DNA from 3 places in the Acetobacterium sp. MES1 genome. Region 3 is predicted to be linked to each of the others. Evidence: riboswitches for the same ligand, from Rfam matches in the RefSeq annotation. Region 3 holds a riboswitch; each other region holds the start of a gene.
What was found. A riboswitch is a leader RNA that binds a small molecule or an ion and turns the genes downstream of it on or off. The one in region 3 is predicted to bind cobalamin.
Positions count from the first base shown of each region.

Region 1: another riboswitch for cobalamin. It lies ahead of BI182_RS03065 (ABC transporter ATP-binding protein); the one in region 3 lies ahead of BI182_RS03455 (type 1 glutamine amidotransferase).
Region 2: another riboswitch for cobalamin. It lies ahead of BI182_RS01785 (hypothetical protein); the one in region 3 lies ahead of BI182_RS03455 (type 1 glutamine amidotransferase).

Region 1 covers NZ_MJUY01000010.1:20,853-27,143, forward strand. The annotation lists gene BI182_RS03045 (DUF2284 domain-containing protein) at 1-626, opposite strand, end outside; gene BI182_RS03050 (TetR/AcrR family transcriptional regulator) at 1,022-1,612, shown strand; gene BI182_RS03055 (CPBP family intramembrane glutamic endopeptidase) at 1,596-2,345, shown strand; gene BI182_RS03060 (YbhB/YbcL family Raf kinase inhibitor-like protein) at 2,389-2,871, shown strand; cobalamin riboswitch at 3,077-3,246, shown strand; gene BI182_RS03065 (ABC transporter ATP-binding protein) at 3,554-5,053, shown strand; gene BI182_RS03070 (energy-coupling factor transporter transmembrane component T family protein) at 5,041-5,772, shown strand; gene BI182_RS03075 (hypothetical protein) at 5,826-6,291, shown strand, end outside.
Region 2 covers NZ_MJUY01000006.1:74,342-80,632, reverse strand. The annotation lists gene BI182_RS01805 (ATP-binding cassette domain-containing protein) at 1-49, opposite strand, end outside; gene BI182_RS01800 (ABC transporter permease) at 43-867, opposite strand; gene BI182_RS01795 (substrate-binding domain-containing protein) at 877-1,668, opposite strand; gene BI182_RS01790 (TOBE domain-containing protein) at 1,862-2,071, shown strand; cobalamin riboswitch at 2,240-2,414, shown strand; gene BI182_RS01785 (hypothetical protein) at 2,590-3,237, shown strand; gene BI182_RS01780 (EutP/PduV family microcompartment system protein) at 3,250-3,711, shown strand; gene BI182_RS01775 (energy-coupling factor ABC transporter substrate-binding protein) at 3,965-4,297, opposite strand; gene BI182_RS01770 (energy-coupling factor ABC transporter permease) at 4,297-5,061, opposite strand; gene BI182_RS01765 (IS110 family RNA-guided transposase) at 5,358-6,291, shown strand, end outside.
Region 3 covers NZ_MJUY01000011.1:30,337-36,627, forward strand. The annotation lists gene cobI (precorrin-2 C(20)-methyltransferase) at 1-392, shown strand, start outside; gene cbiD (cobalt-precorrin-5B (C(1))-methyltransferase CbiD) at 405-1,550, shown strand; gene cbiE (precorrin-6y C5,15-methyltransferase (decarboxylating) subunit CbiE) at 1,538-2,164, shown strand; gene cbiT (precorrin-6Y C5,15-methyltransferase (decarboxylating) subunit CbiT) at 2,157-2,735, shown strand; cobalamin riboswitch at 2,945-3,129, shown strand; gene BI182_RS03455 (type 1 glutamine amidotransferase) at 3,608-4,321, shown strand; gene BI182_RS03460 (creatininase family protein) at 4,586-5,347, shown strand; gene BI182_RS03465 (MORN repeat-containing protein) at 5,401-6,243, shown strand.

The DNA of each region.
Region 1 (6,291 bases), on a different contig from region 3:
AGGATGGTGATATCCAGTGTTGGAAAAGTATCAATAAAACAGTCCGCCATAGTTTGGGCTCCGGGACCACCGATTAAAATTTTCCCGGATAATTTAGGAAAAAATTTGACACATTCAAGGGCTTTCATGCGGGTTAACTCATGAATTGCCTTTTTTTTCAGTTGGTTTATTTGTTCGGGAGATAAAGACTCCGATTCTTGATTGAGTTTAATTGGTTTGTTTTTTAGCAACGAGGTTTTTAGCTGATGCCATTGTTGTGATTGAAATTTTCGGAATTTGATGGCATCACCCAAATAATCCGGACTGGATGACAGCAAGTAGCGTCTGGTTATGATGGTGTTACTGTAATTCTTCTGATAACAGAAAATTAGTCCCAGGCTTTCCAGTAGTGGCAGAAAGGATGACAAGGCCGCATTATCCGTTCCCAGCTTTTCTGAAAGCGCAGGAATACTGGCGCCATCATCCCCGAAAGCGTTTAAAATTTCAAAAAAATTCAATTCCAGAGCGGTGAATAAAGCCTCGGATAACCAGTTGGCGGTTGCAAGGTTTTCCAGAAACTGGCCGCCATGGGTATGGGGATCGTAGCCGGTTAAAAAAGGATCGGCAGTAGTGTTTTGTTTTGTCATGGTAGTCCTTCCTATCTTCGATTTCAATACGAATAAACATCGGTTCGATACTTTATTATAGATCCATAACCATTTTTTTCATAGAAAAAACTTATCCCTGATGTAAAAAGAGTTTGATTCTTTAGAATAAGTTAATTCTAAGAGATCCATCGACGATATAGATTTAACTTAAATTTTCGCTCGTAATCGTGATAATTACCATAGGGATTAGCTTAAAGTGAAATGGTTGTTTTAAACAATGTGATGGTCTGATGAATCAATTTTCCGGGGATTTTGGATTCGAAAATCCAAACTAAATAAAATCTGTTGACAAACGAATATAACAGCAGTAATATAACAATAGTTATATTACTGCTGTTATATTATAAAAATCGCAATACGGAAGAGGCTTAACCATGCCACCAAAAGCAAGAATTACAAAGGACATGATCATTGATGCTGCATTTGAATTATTAAAAACTGACGGAATCGAGATAGTTAATGCCAGGAAAATTGCTGAAAAGCTGAACTGCTCGACTCAGCCAATTATGTATTATTTTTCAGGAATGAATGAGTTGAAAAGCATTATTTACAAAAAAGCGGATGCTTACCATACTGCGTTTATTATGGATTTCGGTTATGATGAAAGCAATCCGCTGTTGGAAATTGGGATACGCTATATAAGATTTGCTGTAATGGAAAAAGCAATTTTTAAATTCCTTTTTCAGTCTGATAAGTTTGCTGATAAAGAATTGCTCGAAATTATACGAGACGAAGAACTTCGACCCGTATTAGAGATTTTATCCCAGGCTATTAGATTGTCACCCGGTCAGGCTGAGGCGTTGTTCGAGCAAATCTTTTTTATGGTTCATGGTATTGCGAGCTTGTTGGCGAATAATCAAATGACCTTTGATGAAGCACATATTCTGAATTTGTTAAAGGTGGGTTTTAAAGGGGCCGTACTAACTTTGAAAGCGGGGGAAGAGAAAAATGACAAATATATTTAAAAAGAATCCGTTAGCATTTGCGTTGGTGTGGATTGCCATTTATGTAGTTCTGTTTAGTCTGGCTGATTCCCTGTCCGATTCGGTAGGTATCCGATCATGTTTCTCAGCGATGCTGGGGGGGGCTATTTCATTTCTGTTGTTTAGGTGGATTCGGCGAAATGAATTGCAATCGTACTATGGCCTTTGTAACGTTGCAAGGGGCGATTTTAAAAGATATCTGTTTTTTATTCCGCTGATTATCATTGCCAGCGTCAATTTATGGGGTGGAGTAACGATCCGATATCCGCCACTTGAAACGATTCTGGTATTTGTCACGATGCTTTTTGTTGGTTTTATTGAGGAAGTGATCTTTCGCGGTTTTTTATTTAAAGCGATTTTACAAAAAAGAGCAAGGTTGGCAATAATCATATCGAGTGTCACGTTTGGGATTGGACACAGTGTTAATTTATTAAATGGAGCTGAATATTGGCAAACCTTTCTCCAGATTGGTTATGCCATTGCCATCGGGTATTTGTTTACCATTCTTTTTATCAAAACTGGCAGCTTGCTGCCTGGTATTTTTACCCATGGAGTTTTAAATGCCTTCAGTGTTTTTTCAGGACAATCAACTTTTGAACAAGATACAGTGGTAAGTGTTGTGCTGATTCTTATTAGCCTTGGGTATGCCGCTTTTTTAAAAAGGTTACCACAAAAAACTTGCGCAAGCGACAAACAACACTGTCTGGATCAGTAAAACTGTATCGGTATGGTGATTTAACACAAAGAAAGGAATCGTTATGAAGAATCGGAAAAATCTTGAAGTCATCAGTCGTTCGTTTGAAAATAATGGTCTGATGCCTAAACGGCATACTGGATTTGGGGAGGATAGTTCACCCCCTTTTGAATTAAAAAATTTGGCTCCCGAAGCGGTATCAATAGCGATTATTATGGATGATCTGGATATTCCTTTAATTGAGGCCTATAATCATTGGTTGATCTGGAATATTCCCAAATCAGAAACGATTTCTGAAAATATACCCTATGGTTCGATTGTGCCCGTGCTGGGTGACGCAAAACAGGGATGCGGATATGGCCGTAACCGTTATCGGGGACCGAAACAGCCGGTTTTCGTCAGGAACAGTCATCGTTACTTATTTCAATTTTATGTACTTGATTGTTTTTTGGAGCTTGACAGCAGTGCCCGAAAAAAGCAGTTGCTTGAAGCGATGAACGGACATATTATGCAACAGAGCAGTATTACTGGAATTTATCAGCGATAACTGAAAATAAAGAAAAATTAGAACAGAGCGCCAATACTGATCAGATAAATTAGACGATTGTTCATTAAGCGAGATACAACTCTGCTTTTTAAGAACAGGCACGATTGATTTTGCCAGTTTTAACAATGAATATGATGAATCAGAAAGAAAAATTTTGTTAATCTGTTGACAATTGTCAATAAATTCGCTATGATTAATACAACTTAACAGATATACGATTTATGGTGCCTTACAAAGGAGAATAGGGAATCAGGTGAAAATCCTGAACGAACCCATCACTGTAATGGTTTTGTTTTTGCAGATGCCACTGGAAACGGGAAGGCGCAAAAACAGATAAACCAGAGTCAGGAGACCTGCCATGAATTGATATAGTATGAAACGACGGTAAAGTTTCGGCTATCCTTAGGATTACCCTGGGATAGTCGAAACTTTTTATTTTGCGCGAAAGCATAAAGCCGTGTGAAGAATTTGGGAAATGAAGTTTTATTAAGCTCGCTTATAAAAAATTTCATTTTTCAAATTCTTCATAGGGCGTAGCCCGCGACGAAGGTCGCAGCGCAGCGAAGACCGGAGTGCACGGTCTTATACCAAACGGCAGTAATTTTATGCGTAGCAAAGACCGGAGTATTCGGCTTTATACTAAAACCGTCATTTTAAAAAAATTCAATCACGAGGCCATTCCATGATACCGATCATCCAATTGGATATTACAGCGCTGACATTTCCCGACGAACCGGAACCAGCGCTTAAAAACATCAAACTAAATATCAATGAGGGCGAATTCATTGCCATTACCGGTGGTGCGGCATCGGGTAAATCGTTATTGCTTCATGCGATTACATCGGCGGCGCCGAAGTTTTATCCCTGTGAACTGGATGGAACGGTGACGGTAGCGAATCGGGATGTGTCAAAGATACCACTTTGCCAAATGACTGACTATCTGGGCTATATGATGCAGGAGCCGCAAAACCAGATGGTCAATCGTCGGGTTGGCGATGAACTGGCGTTTGGGGTTGCGAATCTCAATTTGAGTCAGGATGAAATTGAGTATCGGGTTAATGCGGTCATGGATTTTCTCGGAATCCGGGCATTTTCAGATCGGACAACCGATGCCCTTTCCGGCGGACAAGCCCAGAAGGTCGTGCTGGGGAGTATTCTGGCAATGAAAACCCCGATCCTACTACTGGACCAACCCACGGCCGAACTGGATCCCAAAACCAGCTCGGAACTCTATCGGCACCTGGGGCGGTTGAACCGGGAGAAAAAGGTGACCACCCTGGTCGTTATGGATAAATCTGGTGCAGTTTTGAAAGATGCCCATCGGGTGCTTGTAATGGAAGCTGGGACGGTCAAAGATTTTCTGCCGGTTGGTGAATATCAGAAAAAATATGGCTGCCGGAAAACCAATCGCCGGGCGAAACCGATCCAAGTGGATGAGCGGTTCGACGTGATTAAGTTAAGCGGTGCATCGCATACCTACAAAGGTGGGATAATCGGCTGTCAGCCGCTAAATTTTAGTCTGAAAAAAGGCGATTTCACAGCGGTCATCGGCCAGAACGGTTCCGGTAAATCCACCATGCTCAAGCTCATTGAAGGATTGGTCAAACCAACCTCGGGCTCGGTGGAACTATTTGGAAGTCCGGTGACCAAGAAAAATGTGGGCGAACTACGGCGCCGGATCGGGTTTCTGTTTCAGAACCCCGATGATCAGATCTTTTGCAGCTCGGTACGCGATGAAATCAGCTATGTTTTAAAAAATAAGAACCTCAGTGCGCAGCAAATCGAACAAAAGATTCAAGAAACCTTGGCTCTGATCGGCCTAAAAGGATTGGACGAAATCCATCCCCAGCGGTTAAGCCGGGGACAGCGACAACTATTGGCCTTGGGGTCAGTGGTCATTAATGACCCCGAGTTGATCATTGCTGATGAACCGACCTCCGGCTTAAACAGTGCCCAGAGTCAAGTGGTCATGGAAAAACTGGCCCATCTCAGCAGTCAGGGAGTCACCATTTTGCTGGTAACCCATGATTTGACTGAAGCCAGAGATTTTGCCAATCGGATTGTGGTGATGCACAACCATCAACTGGCTTTGGAATTTAAAGCCGAAATAATAGACAATTATCTGAACGAATTGGCTCGATTGGAACTCATCGAAGGAGGCGATTTTAAATGTTTAATCTAAAAGAACTGGATCCGCGGCTTAAACTGACCTGGTGTCTGTTTCTTGTGCTGACCGCCCTGATGTCGCGCAGTATGCTTCTCAATGGCATTCTGCTGGGGGTGATCCTGATTTCTGAACTGCTCTCGGAGAAATCGTTGAAAGCTTTTAAAATGCTGTCAATTGTGTTGCTGATTATCGGCACCCAGGTATTGATTATCAATCTGATCTTTGGGCGTGAAGGTGAGCTGCTTTATTCCTGGGGGATGCTGCAGATTTACAGCGGCTTTATCGCCACTTCCATGCTGGCTTTTTTAAGAATTGGTATCATCTCATTTTCGGCCTATCAGTTCGGGGTTCATACCGATCCTATGGATATGGCTCAGATGCTGATTCACTGGCGGATTCCTTATCGCTATGCGATGCTGGTGCCAATGGTAGCCCGGTTTTTTCCGGTGATGATTGGGGAATACCAAGCTATTTGTGACAGCCAGTCGGTCCGGGGGGTACCCAATGATACCGTAATTGAGAAAATCCGCAACCTGCCGGCCTCAATTTTACCGCTGATGTATCGAGCCATGCGGATATCCAGTGATGCGGCGCTATCGGTGGAACTCAGAGGCTACGGCCGCCATACAACCCGAAATTTTCAGAAAAAAATCAATCTCCGGCCACTCGAAGGAATGACCATCGTCTGCCTGATGATCGGGTTTGGCGGAGTCTTGATTAAAACCATTTTATAACAGTTAAAAAACTGCATAGATAAAAATTAATTTATACAAAAAAGGAGTATAACATGCAAAACGAACAAGCAATTGGGAAAAAAAGTATTTTTAAAACGGACACCAAATCTTTAATTGGTGCCGTCATCATGGGGATCGTCTTTGTGATCGCCTGCCAGATTACCGGCCAGATCGATAACATGCTGCCCTGGGGGAAAATGGGTATGTTACTGATTAATGGAACGGTTTGGGCATTCTTTACCGGGATTCTGACCCTGCTTTACAGACAGCCCGGCGGACTGATTGCCGCCGAAGTGGAAGCCTTGATTTCAATCATGTATACGCCCCTTTGGCCAACCTTTATCTTTGCCAATGGCATTGCGTCCATCTGGGTATCCTTCGTGGCGGTAAAATGTGACATGACCAAATGGTCGCATCACATTCTGGCTCAGGGTGGCGTTTGTGTTTTAGGAAACGCCATTGTGGGAGTGGGTCTGGTTTTCATTCTTGGTCTGCCGGTAGGTGTTGCGGCGGTATCCA
Region 2 (6,291 bases), on a different contig from region 3:
TTCCCAATTGGACAGAATAATTGTTGATTTCAACCATTGTATTTACCATCTGTTCACATCCTTCATCCGGCTTTCTTGCTTATTTTTTCGACCGATCCAATTTGTCAGAAACAGAGACAACAGCGAAATGATCAGAATCACTGTCGCCGAAGCCATCGAGGCTCCAGTATCACCAGTCGCCAGATTCAAATATATCGATGTCGTCAATGTTTCGGTTTTCATCCGCGTCGCACCGACTAGCATCAGGGTCGCGCCAAACTCGCCTAAGGCTCTCGACCATGTCAGAATAATCGTTGAAAGAATACCATTTCGGGCGAGGGGCAGGGTAATGGTGATAAAGCGCTCCCACTTTGTCGCTCCCAGACTACCGGAGATAAATTCCAGCCGCTCATCAACTTCTTCAAATGCCGTGCGAATAAAGCGAATGGCAAACGGTAAATTGACAACTGTCTGGGCGATAATAATCCCATTTTTATCAAATACGACTTTAAACCCCAGTTCTTTTAAAGCTTTCCCAAAATCCGAGGAGAAAATAATCAATAAACTAAGCCCCAAAACGAGATAGGGCATCGACAGCGGCAGTTCAATTATTATTTGACATATTTTTTTAAACGGAAATACGGTTCGGGTCAATGCATAAGCGGTCGGTATCGCCAGCAACATACAAATAAGCGTCGCAATACTGGCGGTATATAAGCTTAGCCTGATGGAAAACCGTACTTCATCCGAATAAAACGCTGCCCCTAAATAGGGTATCCCTTTAAGTACAATTGCCAATATCAACGCCGTCGTAAAGATAATGACAATAAAGGTAATAATAATGGTTAGGATTTCAAAAAAATCAAAGGTCGATATTTTCCCTCTCATACCAACAGTTTAGTTGAGTACTTCGTAACCATTTTTTTCCCAAATCGTCTTAACCGGATCTGAATCCAGATAGGTCATAAACGCCGCCAGCGCTTCTGTATTGGCACTGCTGCTTAATTTGGCTGCCGGAACTGTTTTTACATAGGCATTGAGGTCTGGGGTATTGACAATTTCAGCATTGGCTGGCACATTTTCTTTCCAGACAATAATTGCATTGCATTCGTCCACCGACAGGGCATTGGCTATTTCCGGGGCGGTTGCGGCCCGGGCGACGACATTCACATTGTTTAAAATGCCCAGGTCGGTTAAGGCCTTATTGGCGATCTTACCAATCGGTGTCGCTTCACTATCCCCCAACACGACTTCGACCCCGGCCCCGGTTAAGTCGTTTAAGCCAGTGATGCCCAGCGGATTGCCGCTTTTTACCGCCAGCACCGGAATGTGTTTAACCAGATCGATGCTTTCGATTACCTTATCCTGAACCGGTTTGAGCTCATCAGCCGAGCCAGCAATAAACAAATCACCTTCGCCAGTTGTCTGAATCTGATTCTGGCTTTGAGCGGCATTGGCATAAACCACCTGGATGTCACAACCGGTTTCTGCTTTAAACTGATCGGCAATCTCACCAAAGGGTTTGGTCATCCCGGCTCCGCAGTATACAAACAGTGTTTGACCATCAAGACTTTTTGTCGTATCAACCTTTTCTTCGGCCTGACTTGAATTACTACCACAACCCGACACCAAACCGAGTAGTGTTCCCATTACCAATAAAATCGCTAACCATTTTCCGCTACGTTTCACTCAACTTCTCCTTTTGATTCACTTAGTATTGTTTTGTTTTGTTATGAATGTTATTATATTGTATACCCTTCTTTTATGTCAAGAGATCATTTCGGTTAAATGCGCTTCGCCGTTTAACACCGTTTTGTCTGGCTTAAAATGGGTAAAATTAAAAAGGTAGTAATGATTACCTTGTCAGAAAGGGGGTGTCAAGATGAAATTAAGTGCGAGAAACCAGTTAAAAGGAAAAATTGTTGCAATTGAAGATGGTGCGGTGAGCGGGATCGTGAAAATTGATATTGGAAATGGCAACATTATTTCAGCAACAATTTCCATGGCGGCAATCAAAGATCTTGGATTAGTCGTCGGCGGTGATGCAACTGCGGTCATCAAAGCAACATCTGTTATGGTTATGGTTGACTAGACGAATCTCAATTCAAAACACAGAAGCGGATAGCAATTCCGTTTCTGTGTTTTAGCGTAGCTGAGATCTCCGGCTTTGCAAATAGTATTTAAGTCAGTTATTGTCTCTAATCCAAGGACGTATTTTACCTTCATCTTGAAAAAAACAATAATAGACTTGATTAACACCCATTTTTAGTTTATTATTGGCATAGAAAAGCATTTACAAAAGGAACGCGGTGAAAATCTGCGACAGTTTCTTTGCTACTGTAAGGAGAATATGGACGTATTCAGTCATTGGGAAAACCGAGAAGGCTGGGTGCAGGGAGTCCCTCCAAGTCAGGATATTTTTGTAAACGCATCATCTGTTTGAAGCTTCAAAGAAGGCTGCAAAATGTGAGAAGAAAACGAAATGACGTTCTCCTTTAATTAATGACGTCACTGAAATAGTCCCGCATTTGTAAACCTTTTTTTGAAAAGGTTTTTTTATTTTTTTTTGCAGAAATAAAAAAACTGAACACTCAAGAAAAGAGGAAAAAAATGAAAGACGTTGTTATCAAAAAGATTCCCATTGGAACAGATATTGAAAAATTGCTGGGAAAGAAGCCCCTTGAGGCGGATTCCTCTGCCTATGAAGAGTACAGTCATGCTGCGAATATTTTAAGCCAACGGTTTAAACCCCGGGCCATTCTCAAAGAATGTTCGGTCAAAACAACCACCGGCAACACGATTCTGATCGGCGGCCACGTATATAAAAGTAAGATCCTGAAACATCTCTTGTCGGACAACCAAAAGGTGTTTTTGTACCTGTTGACCATCGGCGACATGCCAACCAACCTCAATCAGACCGAAAAATATCTGTTAAATTCGCTTAAACTTCCCGTTATGACTTCAGCAATGCGATATCTGAAAAATACGATCCAGCTGGAGCAAAGCTTTGATAAAATCGGGATGGTCAATCCCGGACTAATCCCGGACTGGTCGATTGAGGCCAATCAGATTATCTTCAATACCTTTGGTAACACCACCAAAAGCATCGGTATGGAAATAACCCCCTACAGCACCATGCGCCCGCTTTACAGTTCTTCCGGCATTCTTTTTGAAGATTTATTGGATTACTGCGAGTGTCAAACCTGCCCCATCGATGCCTGTATCGGCCGGGAAGCACGTTTTGTCCAATCAGCCTAACGGAGGATTTTTATGGCAAATAATAAAAACCGCATCGCTCTGATCGGTCGGATTGGCAGTGGCAAAACCACCTTATTCCAACGGCTGACCAATGAATTGATCACTTATGGCAAAACTCAGCAGGTCAGTTATTCTGACCATTTTATTGACACTCCCGGCGAATTTGTTGAACTACCCTGTTTTCGACCCCAGGCCATCAATGTGACCTGTGATGCCGGACTGATCGTCCTGATTAATTCCAGTACCGATCATCAAAACTCGGTTCCGCCCAATTTTGTCTGTACCTACAACATCCCGGTGATCGGGGTCATCACCAAGATCGACCACAGGCATAGCGATCTGAAACGCAGTCGTCGTTACCTGACTTATGCAGGTATCCATCCGGATAAGATTCATCCGGTCAGTGCCCTCACCGGTGAAGGGATCACTGAGCTTAAAGCGGTTATTCAGAAATATGTCACTTTTGAAATCTAAGTGAGAAAGCACACAATCACTTGAATGATAAAGCTACCCACTGATATTACCCCAGGCAGACAAAATCCCTATTTGACCAGCCAAATAGTATTTTCTGCCTGAACACAAACGATTCAAAGACACTGATTTCTTGATATCGTTTAAAAAAGCGCGTTAATTTCATTGTGAAAATAACGCGCTTTTTTATAGACGCACGCAAATAAAACCTAATTTAATTTTTCGTTTCTTAAAAGGATCTGCCGCTAAACTGAACCTATTTCGTTTTTTTCTTGCCGGTCTTGCCTTCTTCCTGCTTCTTGCGTTCAACAAAGCGACCCATCACAAAAGCAATAATACCGACACCGATACCGGTTTGGATGCAGAAAAACAAGCTTTCCACTTCGCCGGGGATTTCACCATTAATGGCCGTTTCAAAAATAGGGGTAAACCAGGGTTCATATTCGGTTCCGGTAATCTCTGAAACCACCCCACTACCGGCATCATCCGATCCGCCAAATTCCGCATCCTGCAGGATAAACAGGGGCACCAGAGCAATCAATACCACCAATACTAAAAGACCAATTACCGTTTTTCTTGTTGCTGTCATTATTTTACACCTCCGGTAAGATATCCCAAATCATTAAGTTCTGGTTGCGCATAGGTTTCCAGGCCGATAATGATGACCACGGTCAGAATCCCTTCAATAATCGCCAGTGGTAACTGAGTTGGTGCAAACACGGCCAGAAATTTTACCATTGAGGCCGCAACTCCGCCGCTTTCAGAGGGATAGGCCAAGGCCAACTGAAATGCCGTGACACAATAGGTAAATAAGTCGCCAATGGCGGCAGCCAGAAAAACTCCGACATGGCGATTGATCTTTATTTTTTTACAAAGAATGAAAATACCATAGGTTACAAATGGTCCGGCAATCGCCATTGAAAAGGTATTGGCTCCCAGCGTCGTCAAACCGCCATGGGCCAGTAAAATGGCCTGAAATAACAGAACAATGACGCCCAAAATACTGACTGCTGCCGGTCCAAATAAAATAGCACCCAGCCCGGTTCCGGTCATATGGGAACAACTGCCGGTGACTGATGGTATTTTTAACGATGATAACACAAAAACATAGGCGCCAGCCATAGCCAGCAAAGTAATGGTTTTAGGGTTTTCCTTGAGGGTTTTTTTGATTGACAGATAACCGGCAATTAAAAACGGAATACAGATTACCCCCCAGGCGATACTGAAACCGACAGGCAGATACCCTTCCATAATGTGCATGGCACTGGCCACCGGGGTAAACCCGAAAACCAGGGCAATGGCTGCCACCACTGCAACAAATCTTTTTTCTCTGGTGTTTAAACGTGTGTTCATAGTTTTATACATTCCTTTCGCTTCGCTCAAGGCACAAACATTTTCATGAAAATGTTGTACCCACTCCATTTTTTGTTTACAATTCTATTATGGAACAGCAATACACTACAGAACACGGAAGGAGGAGTGGCGAACTTAGTTTCGATCCCGTATAGTTATATGTGTCGTCATCCTTACAAGCACAAACAAGTGGGACATTGAGCCCGGACTCTTATCATTGGTAGTAAACCATGTTTATTAAGTCGCAGGATGACAGTCAATGTTGCTGTTCTTTTAATATTATGGTGGTGATATTTATGATGAGGATTGTTTACCCCATCTGCTGTGGACTTGATGTTCACAAAAATCTTATCGTTGCAACCATCGTAACAACCGGCAAAGACGGAATATCTGAGTATCAGCAAAAATCTTTTTCTACCATCAACTCGGATCTTCAAAAATTTCACGACTGGCTGATTGAAAATAACTGTAAACACGTTTGTATGGAATCCACTGGTAAATATTGGATTCCTGTTTTTAATTACCTTGAAAATGATATCGACGTTTCTCTTACTCACCCCAAATATGTAAAAGCTATCAAAGGCAAGAAAACGGATAAAAAGGATTCTAAATGGATTGCTGACCTTTATAAGTTTGATCTGGTCAGATGTTCTTTTATTCCCCCAAAGGATTTCCGTCAACTTCGTGAACTGGCTCGCTATCGTTTTAAGCTTGTCTGCATGAAATCTTCTGAAAAAAACCGGATTCAAAACTGCATGACCGTTTCAAACATCGCAATAGCCAGTATACTGTCTGACCCCTTTGGTAAAACAGCGACTGAACTCATGTCCTATTTGCTTCAAAATACAGCGGATACGATTGATGATAAAGCAGTTCGTAAACTGATCAAAAAAGGTGCCCGGGCAAAATCAGATGAAATATTCGAAGCTATCAAAGGTTATCACATTGGCTCGGATCAACATAAAAAACTTGACCTTGCCAGAGCTCATCTGAATTATCTTGATGATATGATTCGTCAAACCGAAATTGAACTTTATGTCCGGATCAAACCTTACTATGAATTTGTCGAACACATCGCTACTCTGCCTGGTATCACTCAATTAAGTGCCACAATCATTCTTGCAGAAATTGGGGTTGATATGAATGTCTTTGATGACGCAAAACAACTTTGTTCCTGGTCGGGACTTGCCCCTTCCAACAACGAATCTGCCGGCAAGAAAAAATCTGTTC
Region 3 (6,291 bases):
GCACCTATTCTTATGTGATGGAATACTTGTTAAAACGGGATATTGAAGTGATCACCCTGTCCGGGGTGCCATCATTTTGTAATCTGGGGGCCCAACTGAACATTCCCCTGACCCAGGGCGAAGAATCACTGGGGATTGTGGCCATGACCCAGCCGGTGGAAGAAATCCGGGCGATCCTGGATGCCCACCAGAACATTGTGGTGATGAAAATTTCTGCCAACAATGCCTGGATGGCAGCGGAGCTGGAAGCCCGGGGGCTGGAGAAAAGTTTTGTGCTGGTGTCCAACATTGGCATGGAAACCCAGCAGGTGATCCGGGATATTGAGGTGTTAAAGGGTAAGATTCCTTACTTATCGACCTTATTAATCAAGAAGAATTATCCCCTTCAGTAAGGGAGGGTTTTGATGTTTAATAAAACCGTCGAAAAAAATGGCAAAATAATGCGTTATGGTTATACCACCGGTTCCTGTGCGACGGCGGCCACCAAAGCCGCCCTGCTGATGTTTTTAAATCAGCAGAAATGGGATACGGTAAAAATCAATACGCCCAAAGGCTGGCCCCTGGATCTGGTGCTTCATGATCAGACTTTTTCCGAGTACGAAGCGTCCTGTTCGGTAGTCAAAGACGCTGGGGATGATCCGGATGTGACCAATGGCATTAAGATTTTTGCAAAGGTCACCCCATCTGATCAGGATGGGATCAGCTTTGCTGCCGGCATTGGCGTCGGTATCGTGACCTCGGTGGGACTCAGCATCCCCCCAGGTCAACCGGCCATTAATCCCACCCCCAGAGAGATGATCGCCCAGGAAATTCGTGCGGTTCTGGATTCTGATGCCATCAAGCATCGGCCCGATTTACCCAAAGGCTGGCAGGTGGAGCTGTCGATTCCCCAGGGAGTTGAGCTGGCCAAGCGCACCTTTAATCCCAAGCTGGGGATTGAAGGCGGACTGTCAATTATCGGCACCACCGGCATTGTGGAACCGATGAGTGAAGAGGCCTGGAAAGCTTCATTGAAATTGGAACTCTCGGTGCTTCATGCCAAGGGCTTTAATGAAATCATCTTTGTGCCCGGCAATTATGGCAAAGACTTCTCGGAGGAACTGGGGCTTAATGAAGATGTGCTGGTTAAGACCAGCAATTTTATCGGCTTTATGCTGGATGAGGCCGAGCGGATGGGTTTTGATAAAATTCTTTTAATTGGGCATCTGGGTAAGCTTGTCAAGGTAGCGGGCGGAATATTTAATACCCATAGCAGCGTGGCTGATGGCCGGATGGAGATTCTGACCGCCCATGCCGGTATCCTGGGTGCATCCCGGGATACCATGGCAAAAATCATGGCCGCCAAAACCACCGACGAAGCCACCGATATAATCCTGGCCGAAAATCTGCCGGACTATTTTAATCAGCTGGCCGAAGTGGTAAAGAAGAAAGTCACTGATCGGGTTTATGGCACTATTGATATCGAAGTGGTGCTGTTTTCCAAGATCCATGGCTTTTTAGGACAAAGCAAAGACGCAGAAGAGTTGAGGAAACGATTATGTACCCATTAAAAATTATTGGATTGGGACCGGGGCATCCGGATTATATCTTACCGATCGCCTTAAAAGAAATTGCCGCAGCGGAAGTGATTCTCTGTGGCACCCGCCACGCCGAAAGTTTTGATGCCAGTGGCAAGGAGATGCTTTTTATCGGCAAGGGAACCCCTCTCAGTGAGCTGATGGAAAAGGTTGCTAAGGGCTATCAGACCCGCAAAACCGCCCTGGTAGTTTCCGGGGACTGCGGTTTTTATAGTCTGCTGACCTATGCAAAAAAATTGGTGCCGGAAAAGGACATTGTCTGTATTCCTGGGATCAGCTCACTGCAGTATTTTTTTGCCAAACTGGCTATTAGCTGGGAGGATGCGAGGCTTTTGAGCTTGCACGGTCGGGATCAGGATTTGGCGGCGGCGCTGGCAGAAAACAAAAAGCTGGGTATTCTTACCGACAAAAATAATAATACGGCCTTTATTGCCGGAATCCTGCAGACAGCCGGTTGCGAGAACAGTATTCTTTATGTCGGCGAAGAGCTGTCCTATCCTAATGAGAAGATCACCCGCTTAACGATGGCAGAAGCCCTGAGTTATCAGGAGGAAGGACTGGCAGTCGTGGTGGTGATCAATGAGTAAGATAGCAGGATACAAGGACGAGGCCTATATTCGCGGCAAGGCCCCAATGACCAAACGGGAAATCCGTATTTTAACCATTTCGCTACTGGGAATTGAATCGGGTGACGTGGTGGTGGATATCGGCGCCGGTACCGGCGGTCTGACCATGGAAGCGGCCTATGCTGCAGAAAATGGCAAGGTCTATGCCGTGGAAGCCAAAGAGAAAGCACTGGAGCTGGTGCAAAAAAACAAAGACCATTTTAATGCCGATAACGTGGTGATTATTCCCGGTAAGGCGCCTGAGGCGCTGGCTGAAATCAAAGAGCCGGTAGACCGAGTCATCATCGGCGGTTCCGGTGGGAATATGGAAAGCCTTTTTCAGTGGTGCAAAGCCAATACCCGCCCCGGCGGCCGGGTCATTGCCAACTTTGTGACCCTGGAGAACGCCGCCCAGGCCACCACGTTGATGAATCAGTATTTTGACAATGTCGAACTGATTCAGGTCGGTATCAGCCGGGGCGAAGGCATCGGTGGTTTAACGATGTTAAAGGCCGCCAATCCAATTTTTATTATCACCGGCGATGTGAAGTAAACAACCGTTTCGGTATTTACGAAACTCAATAAAACGAACAATGGTTGCGTCCAAGCAGTTTTCACAAACAATTTTGTAACGTGTAGGCGAACAGGCGATAGCCTGTACGCCGTACAGTGTAGAAATTGTTTCGTGCAAAACTGATTGGTAAGCTTGCGACACTTTCGGAATTGCAGCAAAACTGCTATTGACAAGAAGACGTTCTTAGTGTAAAATGAATTCAATTAAATAGTGAACTTGTCCTATATTCAAGGGAAAAAGGTGTAAATCCTTTGCTGTAATCGCAGCTGTAAAACATGATGACCGTCTCATAGCCACTGTTAAGAAATTAGCGGGAAGGGAGATGGAAAGTTGATTGTTAAGCCAGAAGACCTGTTTGTAGTGATTTCTTAACAACCTCCGATTTAGAGGACTTTAAGAGCATTATATTTAGATTTGTAAGTATGATTCTTTTATCCTTCTCCGTTGGAGAAGGATTTTTTTTCGTCTTGCCGTCGGTGACGATCGCAAGCGAACCGGGAAGTGTGTGATTTCCGGCAGTTGGTTACTTTCTCCTAGCCAATTTTAGAATCTCTTCGAATAAAGGGACATCTCCAAGTCAGTATTTAATACCCTTCCTCGGGGATGGTGTGTGACATCCCCGAATTTACCTTGCTTTCATTAATTTACATTTTTGATAGAAAACATTATTCCTCTGCTTAGATTTTTCTGGCCAAAAATTTGAGCACCAATAAAAGAAGTGCATTTTCTTATGGATGCGCTTTTTTTATTGGAATAAATTTCTTTTAATAAAAAATATTTTTGAAAAAGCGCCGAAAATGGTATACTTGCTATAAAAAATACTGATAACTATTCAGATAGGAAGGTCACAGATGAGAATTCACTATTTACAGCACGTCGCCTTTGAAAATCCCGGCAGTATTCTAAAATGGGCCCAAGCCAACAATTATCCCGTCACTGCGACACAATTGTATAACGATGAAGCGCTTCCAGAGGTGAGTGATTTTGACTGGCTGGTGGTGATGGGGGGGCCGATGAACATTTATGAAGAAGCGCAATACCCCTGGCTGAAGGCCGAAAAAGCATTCATTAAAGCCGCTATTGAAGCCAACAAGGTAGTCCTAGGACTGTGTCTCGGCAGTCAGTTGATTGCGGATATCATCGGCGGGAAGGTTGTGAAAAATAAGCAAAAAGAAATCGGTTGGTTTCCGATCACGTTTTTTGAAGAAGCCAAAGCATCGCCACTGTTTGCCTTTTTCCCGGACAATCCAGTCGTGTTTCACTGGCATGGGGACACCTTTGTCGAGTTGCCGCCGGAGGCCACCGTCATTGCAGCCAGTGCCGCCTGTCAAAACCAGGCCTTCGTCTACCAGAAACGGGTTTTTGGCTTTCAGTTTCATCTGGAAAATACCCAGGCAATTATTAAAGATCTGATTAAAAATTGCGGCGATGAAATGATCCCCAGTGATTTTGTACAGCGGCCGGAGGAAGTCATGGCCCACCCGGAATACATCCTTCAGGACAATCTCTGGATGGCAGCTTTTTTAGACCAGCTGAAACTACTGGTTGAAGCTGACCGGATTTAATAAAAATCTTTATTCACAACAACTGACTGGTGAAAAAGTGGGTAAATATAAATCAGAATCTATTTAAGCAATTCTAAAATTCAAAAGAGTTGATCAAAAATTGCTTTGCGTTTAGTTTCCACAAACAATTTTGTAACGTGTAGGCGAACAGGCGATAGCCTGTACGCCGTACAGTGTAAAAATTGTTTCGTGCGAAACTGAATGCGAAGCTCACGGCACTTGTGCAAAAGTCTAAGAAACAATTTGATTGAAAGGAATTTTATAATGAAAAAGGTAATGCTTAACGAAATGACCGCCCTGGAAGTTCAGGAACTGTTAAAAAATGCCGATCAGGTCACCGCCATTGTGACCTTTGGATCCTGCGAGAGCCATGGCTGGCATTGCTGCCTGGGGCCGGATTTTTTTGTGCCCTCCGAGGTGGCCAAACGCGTGGCGCAGAAGCTTAACAATGTGGTAGTGCTACCCTGCGTTCCCTTTGGGACTTCGATTCATTATAACTCTTACCCGATGTCAATCACCTTGCGCTATGAAACCGAGATTGCCATTGCCGAGGATATCTTTGAGAGTCTGATTAACAATGGCATCAAACACATTTATATTCTAAATGGTCATGACGGTAATATTCCGGCGCTCGAAATAGCCGCCCATAAGGTCAAGGATCGCCATCGCGAGGCAAAATTTCTTTATCTGCCGGATTGGTGGACCAAGGTTGGCCCGATTATGGGTGACCGCTTTGAAGTCTGGAACGGACTGGGCCATGGCGGTGAAGGCGAAACCTCGATTATGATGGCGCTACGCCCGGAACTGGTCAAGCTGGAAGATGCGGTATCCCAGGTACCGGAAAATGTCATTAAGATCAATGAAAAGGTTGACATTATCTGGGATATCAAGGAACTCACGGCCACTGGGGCCACTGGCGACCCCACAAAAGCCAGCATAAAAAAAGGCGAGCAAATGCTTGAGATCTTTGTCGATTTGGTGGCCAGCGCCATTGAAGAAATGAATAGCCGGGGTTGGGAGTATTAGTTTTTTGGTGGTAAAAGGATAGTTCTGATAAAATGAAAAGAGGTGGTTAAGTAATGAAAAAATTAATGGTGCTACTGACAATGCTTGGTTTAGTCGTGTTCCTGTCGGGCTGTTCGCTGATCCCGGGAATTTTTGGCAACAAGTCAGAGTCGGTAAAAAATCAGGAAATCACTCTGGCCTTGTCGTTTGGTGAGAAAACCGGCACTTATACGGGTCAATTGGTCAAAGGTTTACCCCAGGGGAATGGTGTCTTTACTGTTTCCGACGAGGATGAAGTGGCCTGGACCTATGAGGGCGAATGGGAACAAGGTCATTTTCAGGGGAGCGGGCAAACTGTCTGGGAAGATGGGTTTATGCAGGAAGGCTACTACCAGAATGATTTGTTAAATGGGCCGGGACAAGAATATCTTAATAAGAATCTCATATATGATGGCAATTACACTGATAATCGTTATGACGGACAGGGTACGCTTTACAACTATTATGGCGAGGTGATTTACGAAGGTGATTTTGACATGGGCTACTATAACGAGACGCTGGTTCAGCGAAAGGTGCGCCTGGATCCGTTTAAAGCGCAAACCGCAGAAATATCCTACGCCGAAATCGTTGATAACGCCAAAAACGAAACTGGAAAAAAAGTCAAGATGACAGGGCGGGTTTTTCAGGTTTATGAAAATTATGAAAATCAGCAATACTTCTGTGATTTTATCATGGATGTCAATGATGATCCTAATCAGATGGTTCAGGTTTATTATCGCTTGAATTCGGGTGAAGCACCGCTGGTTGAAGGTCAAATGGTAACGGTCTGGGGTACCGTTGAATACCTCTATACCTACACCACCGATGGCGGCGAGGAAAACACCATTCCTAATGTGGAAGCCTGGAGTGTGGAATAGAATTTAATAACTGTAACCCAGAAAAACTCCCGGTCATACGACTGGGAG